Regions from separate parts of the Alteromonas mediterranea DE genome, predicted to be linked through region 2. Evidence: predicted binding sites of a transcription regulator. Region 2 holds the regulator's gene; the other holds the start of a gene.
What was found. The regulator LexA, encoded in region 2, represses DNA repair genes until DNA is damaged. The targets are predictions, from matches to a motif close to TACTGTATNNNNATACAGTA.

Region 1: MADE_RS00205 (recombinase RecA) is a predicted target of LexA. The motif match lies at 2,553-2,572, and genes of this name have one in related genera.

Annotation. Positions count from the first base shown of each region.
Region 1 covers NC_011138.3:45,161-50,127, reverse strand. The annotation lists gene MADE_RS00220 (DUF1820 family protein) at 1-30, shown strand, start outside; gene MADE_RS00215 (DUF885 domain-containing protein) at 70-1,821, shown strand; gene MADE_RS00210 (hypothetical protein) at 1,824-2,336, shown strand; gene MADE_RS00205 (recombinase RecA) at 2,586-3,290, shown strand; gene MADE_RS00200 (Y-family DNA polymerase) at 3,236-4,747, shown strand; gene MADE_RS00195 (error-prone DNA polymerase) at 4,776-4,967, shown strand, end outside.
Region 2 covers NC_011138.3:4,384,110-4,389,076, reverse strand. The annotation lists partial or broken gene plsB (glycerol-3-phosphate 1-O-acyltransferase PlsB) at 1-941, opposite strand, end outside; gene lexA (transcriptional repressor LexA) at 1,250-1,876, shown strand; gene coxB (cytochrome c oxidase subunit II) at 2,460-3,623, shown strand; gene ctaD (cytochrome c oxidase subunit I) at 3,633-4,967, shown strand, end outside.

The DNA of each region.
Region 1 (4,967 bases), 140 kb from region 2:
AGCCCAATATATACACCAACGAAAGAGTAGCCGCTGGAGTCTATCCGGTAAAGGTTACCGGAGACCCTTATGTATCGCTATCTATTAGCAGCATTACTACTAATTTGCAGTGCTAGTTCACCGGCAAAAGTCCTTAATGATGAAAGCTTGTATCAACTGCTTGATGACATTTGGCAATACGAGCTTTCCGTTTCTCCCCTATTGGCTTCCCGTCAAGGCGATAACACACTAGCACATGCTTTACCTGATATTTCACCTGAAGCATTAAAAGCCAAAAACGAACAATGGCGTGCATTTCAAAAAGCACTAAGTCAGTACAAAAAAGAAGACATTTCTACCGACGGGTATATTGCACTACTGATGCAACAATACCGGTTGGCTAACTATGTAGATGAATACACCTATCGCTCTCATTTAGTGCCCATTAACTCTGAATACGGTTTTCACGGTGCCATGGCATCTTTACCGAACGTGTCCACATTTAAGCGCGTGGAAGATTATCAAGCTTACATTAGCCGCTTAAATGCTTTACATGACTACTTTGATCAGCAGATAACATATATGAAGCAGGCATTAAAAGAGGGCTATACGCAGCCTAAAGTGGTGCTTGAAGGGTTTGAAAATTCGGTGGCGTCATACATTGTAGAAAATGCCGAAGACAGTGGTTTTTATTCTCCGTTTACCCGCTTTCCTGAGTACTTTACTGCCGAACAAAAGTCAGCATTAATTGAACAAGGCAAAGCAGCGATAAACACGAGTGTCCTTCCCGCATATCAGGCGTTTTACGACTTTATGGTGAATGAATATATTCCTAATGCTCGTGAAGATATTGCTGCCAATAACTGGCCTGATGGCGTAGCGTATTACGCCAATCGCGCAAAGCATTATACGACTACTGATATGACGCCCCAAGAAATCCACGACCTGGGGCTGTCAGAAGTCAAACGCATCCGCGCGCAAATGCAACAAATTGTAGATGAACTTGACTTTGATGGTACGATTAACGACTTCATCACTTTTTTGCGCAAAGACCCTCAGTTTTACGCCACCAGCGCAGAAGACTTATTAAAAGAAGCGTCGTTTATTGCCAAGAAAATGGACGCTAAGCTGCCTTCATTATTTGAATATCTACCGCGAACGCCCTACGGCGTTGCTCCTGTGCCTGACGCCATTGCGCCTAAGTACACCACGGGCCGTTACATCCACCCTAGCCGCGATGATCAACCAGGCTATTACTGGGTAAATACCTATGCCCTTGATAAGCGCCCTTTATATGCACTACCTGCGCTAACATTACATGAGGCCGTGCCGGGTCATCACCTTCAGATATCACTGGCAGCAGAACTTGAAGACTTACCAATGGTACGTCGTAATACTTATATTTCAGCGTTTGGTGAAGGCTGGGGCCTGTACTCTGAGTTTTTGGGTATTGAGGCCGGTATTTATGAAACGCCTTACGACAACTTTGGCCGCTTAAGCTATGAAATGTGGCGCGCATGCCGCTTAGTTGTTGATACTGGCATGCACACTATGGGCTGGAGCCGCCAGCAAGCCGTAAATTATATGATGGAAAATACTGCCCTTTCTGAGCATAACGTGAATACGGAAATTGACCGCTATATTTCATGGCCCGCGCAAGCGCTGTCTTACAAAATTGGCGAAATCAAAATTAAAGCGCTACGAGAAAAAGCAGAAAGTGAATTAGGAGAACGTTTCGACGTTCGCAAATTCCACCGCGCTGTTTTAGAAAATGGCTCGGTTCCACTATTCATTTTAGAACAACATATCGATGCGTTTATAGAAGAACAAAAGGCTAAATAAACATGATCGTTGCATTTGGTGTTATTGGATTACTCATCCTGTTTTTAATTTACTTTGTGCTGCGAGCGCAGAACTTACAGAAAGAGTTGGCGCTGTTGCGCCACTCGAATAAGCAAACGAATAGTAAGGTGACTTATGTTTATCGCAACTTGGTTCTTGTTACAGATGCATTAGAAAAGAACCTAACATCACGTATTGAAAGTGCCTATAAAAGTCGTCTTATCGATCAGGTTCAGTACCAAGCGCTACACCCGCTAATGCAAAACTTCTCGACCATTATTATGGCGTGCTGTGAGAAGGGTATGTCACTAGAAGAGTCGCTGAATAAGGCGTTGCTTAACGAAGATGTTAGCCTTGAAGACATTCGCGAGGTGGTAAAGGCGCTGCCAGGAAATGTACGCATGGTATGGTCAAAGAATACCGCGGATGGTTTTATTGCCTTTTGCCAAATGGTTACAGCAACGGTAAATGGCACTACAGCAAAACCAACGAAAACGCCGACAGCTGAAGGGTAGCGCTAAAACTCCGCGGTTTAATTTACATTATTACTGCATTACCTATGTGCTAGGGTGTTGATCTTTCATGCATTGCAAAGGTTAGCACCCTTAGCCACTCTTCCTCCCATTTTTCAAAGTTTAATCTTCTACCTTTTCAAACTAATCAGTGAGTTAGCATTCAAAACAATGGGGCGAAAGCCTTTTGGCTTGAAAAGGCTTTTTGCTGCACTATAATACTGTATAAAAATACAGTTTATTTTGAGTGTCATGAACAAACCGCTATCTGTGCTTAACAACCACCCGCATATCTGGCGGGCCAGAGAAAAAAAGCAAAGTGAAGCAAAGTTTTCACTAGGCTTTCCGCATCTCGATAAAGCGCTTAACGGAGGCGTTGCGTCTACTGGCCTTGTACGTATAGCTTCATTAACGGGGGTCGGTGAACTTTCGTTATTCAAAGAGGTTATCTGTAGGCACCGTACGCATAAACTTGTCGTGTTTATTAACCCACCAGGGCTGTTACAGTCACCTTGGTTAGAAAATTTAGGGTTAAACGCGCAGCAAGTGCTTGTAGTAAAGGCAAGCTCACAGCAAGAGTCATTATGGGCGGCAGAGCAATGTTTAAAAAGCTCCGCCTGTCATTGTGTAGTGTTATGGAGCAATGCCGTAGGTCAAAAAGCAGCGCGACGTTTACAAGTAGCCGCAACACATAACGATGCATTGTGCTTACTTTATACGCCACAGCAACAGCGTATATCACAGCAAAATACCAACGCTAGTGCTTTACCGATTGCTTTAGATCTCGCTTTGTTAGGGGAGCCGCACACCTTATCAATAAGCATACGCAAGCAGCGCCATGGTTGGCCTAAAGATAACATTGTTATATCCCATCAGTGGACACCTGACAATCGAGCGATCAAATGGGCGATGGCACACAATACGCTTTCCGATCAGGCGCTCCACTCTGTGAGTTAACCATGCTGTGGGCCTATATTCACTGCTATCAACTCACTCTTGATGGCCACAATCAAGCAACTAACAATAAAACGTTGAATAGCAAAGTGCCTGGGCAACTTGATAGCAGCGCAGACTCATCGCTGCCTTTAAGTACACCAGTAGCTGTGTATAGCAGTAAAGCGAGCAAAATAATTCAATGTAACGAGGTTGCGAAAAAAGAAGGTATTGAAATAGGTCATGGGTTAGCTCAAGCGGCTGCGCTGTGCCCTTATGTACACATTTTGCCTTTCAATGAAGAAAATGAAAAACATATGCTAACTCAGCTGGCGCATAGGCTTTATCCGTTGGCGTCTGATATTGTGCTAGACGCTCCTGATGGTTTGGCTATAAGGTTAGATAATCTCAGTCACTATTATGGCGGTCATGAGGCACTCTGGAAAACATTAACTCAGGCGTTATTTGAGGCCAATGTTCGTTACCATTTCGCTAGTGCATGGACAATAGAAGCCGCCAAAGTACTTGTGCTTCACAAACACAATACCTACTTACATGCGCAACAAGAAATTAAACAGGCGCTTGGTGCTTGCCCTCTTTCTACCACGGCGCTTGCGTCAAAAGTTATAGAATCACTGACCAGAGTAGGTATTACTCGTGTACATGAGTTACTGGCAATGCCAGTTCAAGAGCTAGGCAAGCGCTTTGACAATAATACGATTGTGTACCTTACCGCACTTAGGGGGGAGATCTTTCCTCGGGTTACGCTGTTTAGGCCGCTAGAGCACTTCGATAATTTTACGCTGTTACCTTTTGATATAGAAAATACACAACACCTAACCCCTTTTGTGACCCAGCAGTTCGAGCACTTATCGCACTATTTACGCGCAAGAAACTTATACACATCCAGTATAAGTGTGCATATTCATTTTAGAGAAGCACCCGTTTTGGATATTAATATCCGCTCTGCGCTTCCTCAGGCATCCGTTAAAAGCTGGCTACCTTTATTCACACTTAAAACAGAGAACCTTGAGTTACCGGAACCGGCCACCGCCATTGGCGTTCGGTGCCAACAGTTTGAAGAAATAGATAGCAACAATGGCGACTTTTTTAGCGATAGATTTAACGATGTGGCACAAAAGCAACTAATTGGTCGCCTAAACGCTAAGTTAGGCGATCACAGTACTTTTCAGCCTTGCGCTACCAATAGCCACCAGTTTGAATATATGACGGTGTCAGAACCAAACGGCAGTGGCTATTCCTACAGCAGTGATATCACCCCAACCTTCACCTTTGAAGCGCCTAAACCGCTTATTCAACCATCACAGATATGCTTCGGACCGGTACGCCTGCATAGCGAGTGGTGGCGAGATCCCCCTACAAACCGTGACTACTTTATAGCGCAAACGCCTCAAAGTGTAAGGCTTTTAGTGTTTAAAGATGCGCAAAGTCACTGGTGGGTACAAGGTATTTTTTGTTAGCCCTAAGCGCTTAAGATAAGGCAATACCATGAAGTACAGTGAACTCTTTTGCCAAAGCCATTATAGCTTTCTCTGCGGCGCCTCTTCCCCAGCAGAACTAGTAACCACGGCCTCTTTTCTTGGTTATGAGGCTATAGCAATAACCGATGAATGCTCAGTGGCAGGAGTGGTACGCGCTTTCGATGAAATTACACACCAAGGGTTGCCCATTAAGCTTATC
Region 2 (4,967 bases):
TCCATATGGCTGCGGTGACACGGCACATAAATAATTTCATGTCCGTTTGCAGCAAGTTCGCGAATTCGTTCGGCGTGCCCTACGCTTATGCCGTTATAGATTTTGTTCCAGATACGCGTAAGCAGCCTGTCGCCAAACCGGATAAGGCCCTCGCGATAGTCTGCAGCAATCTCGGTAATGTATGACTGGGCGCACGCTTTTGCTTTGTCGTGAGATACTTTTTTGCTTCTAGATTCCTCGGCAATGGCGCGGCGTACGGCATCAGACCCCAATACGCTATTATTGAGCTCTTGACGCTCTAATAGCGTAGGGCCCGTCATACTTTGGCGCTTTCTCTGAAAATGCGTACTGGCAACCCGAACGAGCTTATGAGCGATACTCTGATCGCTACCGTGTTGGTTAGACATGGCGCGCGCCGAAACGGCCTTAGAGTAATTGATAAAGTTGTCACGGCCTAAAAACAGCACGATGAATAACTTGCGCAACCAGCTGGGTGCAGCCTTATCAGCAATAAGGTCGCTCAGTCCCGGGTTACCGCGGCCTGGTGCTCTGCCCCATGTCACATAAACCGGCACAACTTGTAAATCGAGATTCTCATGGTCTCTGTGCAGGTGGAAAAGGTCTGTAAAGACTTCTTCAATTCCCGTGTCTTTTGCCGACGAGCGGAAAAGCGGTTGTGTTTTTCGCAAAAACAACGTCGATGAATACTCTCTCCCTGCCAACGTTAAGGTCTTAGTTGGGCTGGGTAAGTCTAGAGCTTGGGTCGACATTCTCAATGAAAGTTGGTCTGTCACTGAGTTGGTGGGAAGTAGATAAACGATAGGTTTGCTTTTATCTATTCCTAATTCGGTTTCAACGTTAACTGGAATACTATGGGCTTTAACCAGTAACTTTACAGGATAATGAAATACCGACAAAAGGGCTTTTCGCATCCACGACATGAACTATGTAATCCTATGAAATAAAAACAAGGGGAGTGTAACACAATCGCGTCACAATCTCGCGATAAGCCAATATCATTGCTTTACTTGCTGTAATGACTCCATGTATTTGAACAAGTTCAAAAACAAAAAGGTATTTAAGATAGTGGCGCGCTTATCAAGCGGCTGCGATTTATGCTTCTGCTAGCTCGATAAGAGCAAGGTATACGCTCTTCATCAACTACAATAAGCAAAAGACGCGCTAAGTGCTTGTTATTTGGTTTTAGGTGTATATACTTACAGGAACTGTATGAACAGACAGGTCTTTTATGCGCCCACTCACAGCTCGACAAACTGAAGTTTTAGAACTTATTAAAACAACCATGCAAGAAACGGGAATGCCGCCTACGCGTGCTGAAATTGCCCGTCAGCTTGGTTTCCGTTCTGCCAACGCCGCGGAAGAACACTTGAAAGCCTTGGCGCGTAAAGGCGTGATTGAAATTTTGCCGGGTACGTCGCGAGGTATAAAGCTCAATATTCCTCTGGACAATGAAGCTGAAGAGGAAGAAGGCCTGCCTTTAATTGGGCGTGTAGCTGCTGGAGAGCCTATTTTAGCTCAAGAGCACGTTGAGTCTCATTACAAGGTAGACCCAGCCCTATTCCAACCTCAAGCAGACTTTTTACTTCGTGTAAACGGTATGAGTATGAAAGACATTGGCATTTTAGACGGTGATCTGCTAGCTGTGCATCGCACGACTGATGTACATAATGGACAAGTGGTGGTAGCTCGAGTTGATGAAGATGTTACTGTGAAGCGTCTAGAAAAACGCGGTCGCGAGGTATTACTTCATGCTGAAAATGAAGAGTTTTCACCGATAAAAGTTGACCTTGCAAATGAGCCCTTCGCAATCGAAGGTATTGCAGTAGGCGTTATACGAAACGCTGATTGGATGTAAGGTTTTAGCTTCTTTGATCAAAAGCGGTGCATTAGCCGCTTTTTTTGTGCCTTTTACTCCCCGTTTTTGTTCTGCTTTAAGCAAATTAGGTTTGAATATCCTATTCCTACTAGAAATCCTTGAATCCACTATTGTGCGGTAGATTTCTCTTTATTTCGTCCATGAATACCTCCCGCGACAGCTATTACAAAATATAAGCACTGTTTAAAACTGTCGTTCAAGGTGGATTAACTTGTCTATTTAATAGCAAGTTAATGTAACATCGACGTTGTCTCCACGTTCAAAATGGGCGTTTGATTTACTGCGCGTTTGCACATTCTAAAGCTTACTTCCTGCACACCTCATCTTATGCTGACTTTTAACCAAATGATTAAATATTAACCACTTCGTTAAGTTTTTAATAGAAAAGACTAGACGGCACGACATTATTGCGCAATTCTTATACAGAGATTAACAAAATAATAACAATGACTCTAAATTTGTTTTACAAGTTGAGGTTATGGGTCAATCGTTCGCAATTCATTTGGTAGGGTTAGCGCAAAACAAGATAGCGCCTTTAGCCGTACCATTCCGGAGGTGCTGAGTGAAACAACTAACGACCGTATTGGCAAGGTGGTGCGCAAGCCTACCATTTTTGCTTTTCTCTTCATTGATTTTCGCGCAAGAAGCAAGTGAAGAAATCTCTTCACTTAATTTACGACGCGGTGCTACCGACATTAGTGGTCAGGTTTACGACCTCCATATGTTGATGTTCTTCATTTGTGTTGGCATTGCGGTGGTCGTGTTTGGCGTGATGTTCGCGTCTATGTATCTACATAGAAAGTCTCGTGGCGCTAAGCCCGCTAACTTTCATGAAAATGTAAAAGTAGAAATCGCGTGGACCGTTATCCCTTTCCTTATTCTCGTTTTTATGGCGGTACCGGCTGCAAATACGCTAATCGCGATGGAAGATACCACTGAACCCGATATGACAGTGTTGGTCACAGGGTCGCAATGGAAGTGGCATTATAAATATATGGACAGTGACGTGGAGTTCTACTCGCTTCTTGCCACACAAAGAGAGCAGATTGAAAACAAGTTTCAGAAAACCGATAACTACTTACTTGAGGTTGACCGTCCACTAGTGATACCTACGGGCAAAAAAATACGATTTCTTATTACCTCTGACGACGTTATTCATTCGTGGTGGGTTCCAGATTTTGCCGTTAAGAAAGATGCCAACCCTGGATTTATTAACGAGTCATGGGCCAATGTAAATGAGCCCGGCATTTATCGCGGACAGTGTGCTGAATTGTGCGGAAAAGATCACGGTTATATGCCCGTTGTGGTTATTGCCAAAGAGCCCGCTGAGTTTGATAAGTGGATGAGTGAACAAGAAGCAATGGTTCGTCAGGCAAAAGAAGAGGAGCAGCGTCTCCTTTCTATGAATATGTCGATGGACGAGTTAATGCAAGAAGGTGAGCGTGTTTATAACGCGACTTGCGCAGCATGTCACATGCCAAACGGTGAAGGTCTCCCTGGCGTGTTTCCAGCACTCAAAGGCAGCAAAATGGCCAAAGAAGATCAGCAAGGCCATATCGACATTGTGCTTCACGGTAAGTCAGGCACGGCCATGCAAGCCTTTGGCAAAATGTTAAGTCTTAAAGAAATAGCAGCTGTTGTTACCTACGAGCGAAATGCGTGGGGTAACAACACCGGTGACATGGTTCAGGCTAAAGATGTCAACGCTGTTGCGAACGGAAACTAGGAGCAGATCATGAGCAAAGCAACTGAAGTTATTTCGCCAGATACCTCTGCGCAACACGATGATCATGAGCATCACGACCATATTCCAAAGGGGGTTACCCGTTGGTTGTTTACCACTAACCACAAGGACATAGGCACACTCTATCTATGGTTCGCCTTTATCATGTTCTTAGTGGGCGGTGCGATGGCAATGGTTATCCGGGCTGAACTGTTTCAGCCTGGCTTACAAATTGTTGAACCAAATTTCTTTAACCAAATGACCACAGTGCATGGGCTTATCATGGTTTTTGGCGCGGTAATGCCTGCTTTTACCGGGCTTGCTAACTGGTTAATCCCCATGATGATAGGTGCGCCAGATATGGCATTGCCTCGCATGAATAACTGGAGTTTCTGGATCCTGCCCGGCGCGTTTCTCATACTGTTGAGCTCGCTGTTCATGGAAGGCGGTGGCCCAGCATTTGGCTGGACGTTCTATGCGCCACTTTCCACAACATATAGCGGCGATTCTACAGCGCTGTTTGTGTTTTCGGTTCACATAATGGGCATTTCATCCATTATGGGGGCGATTAACGTTATTGTGACGATTTTCAATATGCGTGCCCCTGGCATGACCTGGATGAAAATGCCGCTATTTGTGTGGACATGGCTAATCACTGCATTCCTTCTTATTGCCGTTATGCCAGTGCTAGCAGGCGCGGTAACCATGGTATTGACCGATAAATTCTTTGGAACAAGCTTCTTTGATGCAGCAGGTGGCGGTGACCCCGTCATGTTCCAGCACATTTTTTGGTTCTTCGGTCACCCTGAAGTGTACATAATGATATTGCCGGCCTTTGGTATTATCTCGCAAATTGTTCCTACTTTTTCCCGTAAAAAGCTATTTGGTTATGCTTCTATGGTTTATGCAACCGCGTCCATTGCGCTGTTGTCATTTGTCGTTTGGGCTCACCACATGTTTACCACGGGCATGCCAGTTTATATGGAAATGTTTTTCATGTTTGCCACCATGCTGATTTCGGTGCCAACTGGCGTAAAAGTGTTTAACTGGGTGGCCACTATGTGGCGTGGCTCGCTAAGTTTTGAAATGCCGATGATGTTTGCGATTGCCTTTATCGTGCTTTTCACCATAGGCGGGTTATCGGGACTTATGCTTGCGATAACGCCAGTTGACTTCCAATACCACGATACCTACTTCGTAGTGGCTCACTTTCACTATGTACTTGTGACAGGGGCCGTCTTTTCCATCATGGCAGCCGTTTACTATTGGCTACCTAAATGGACCGGCAAAATGTACGACACTACATTGGCAAAATGGCATTTCTGGTGTTCCCTCGTGTCGGTGAAT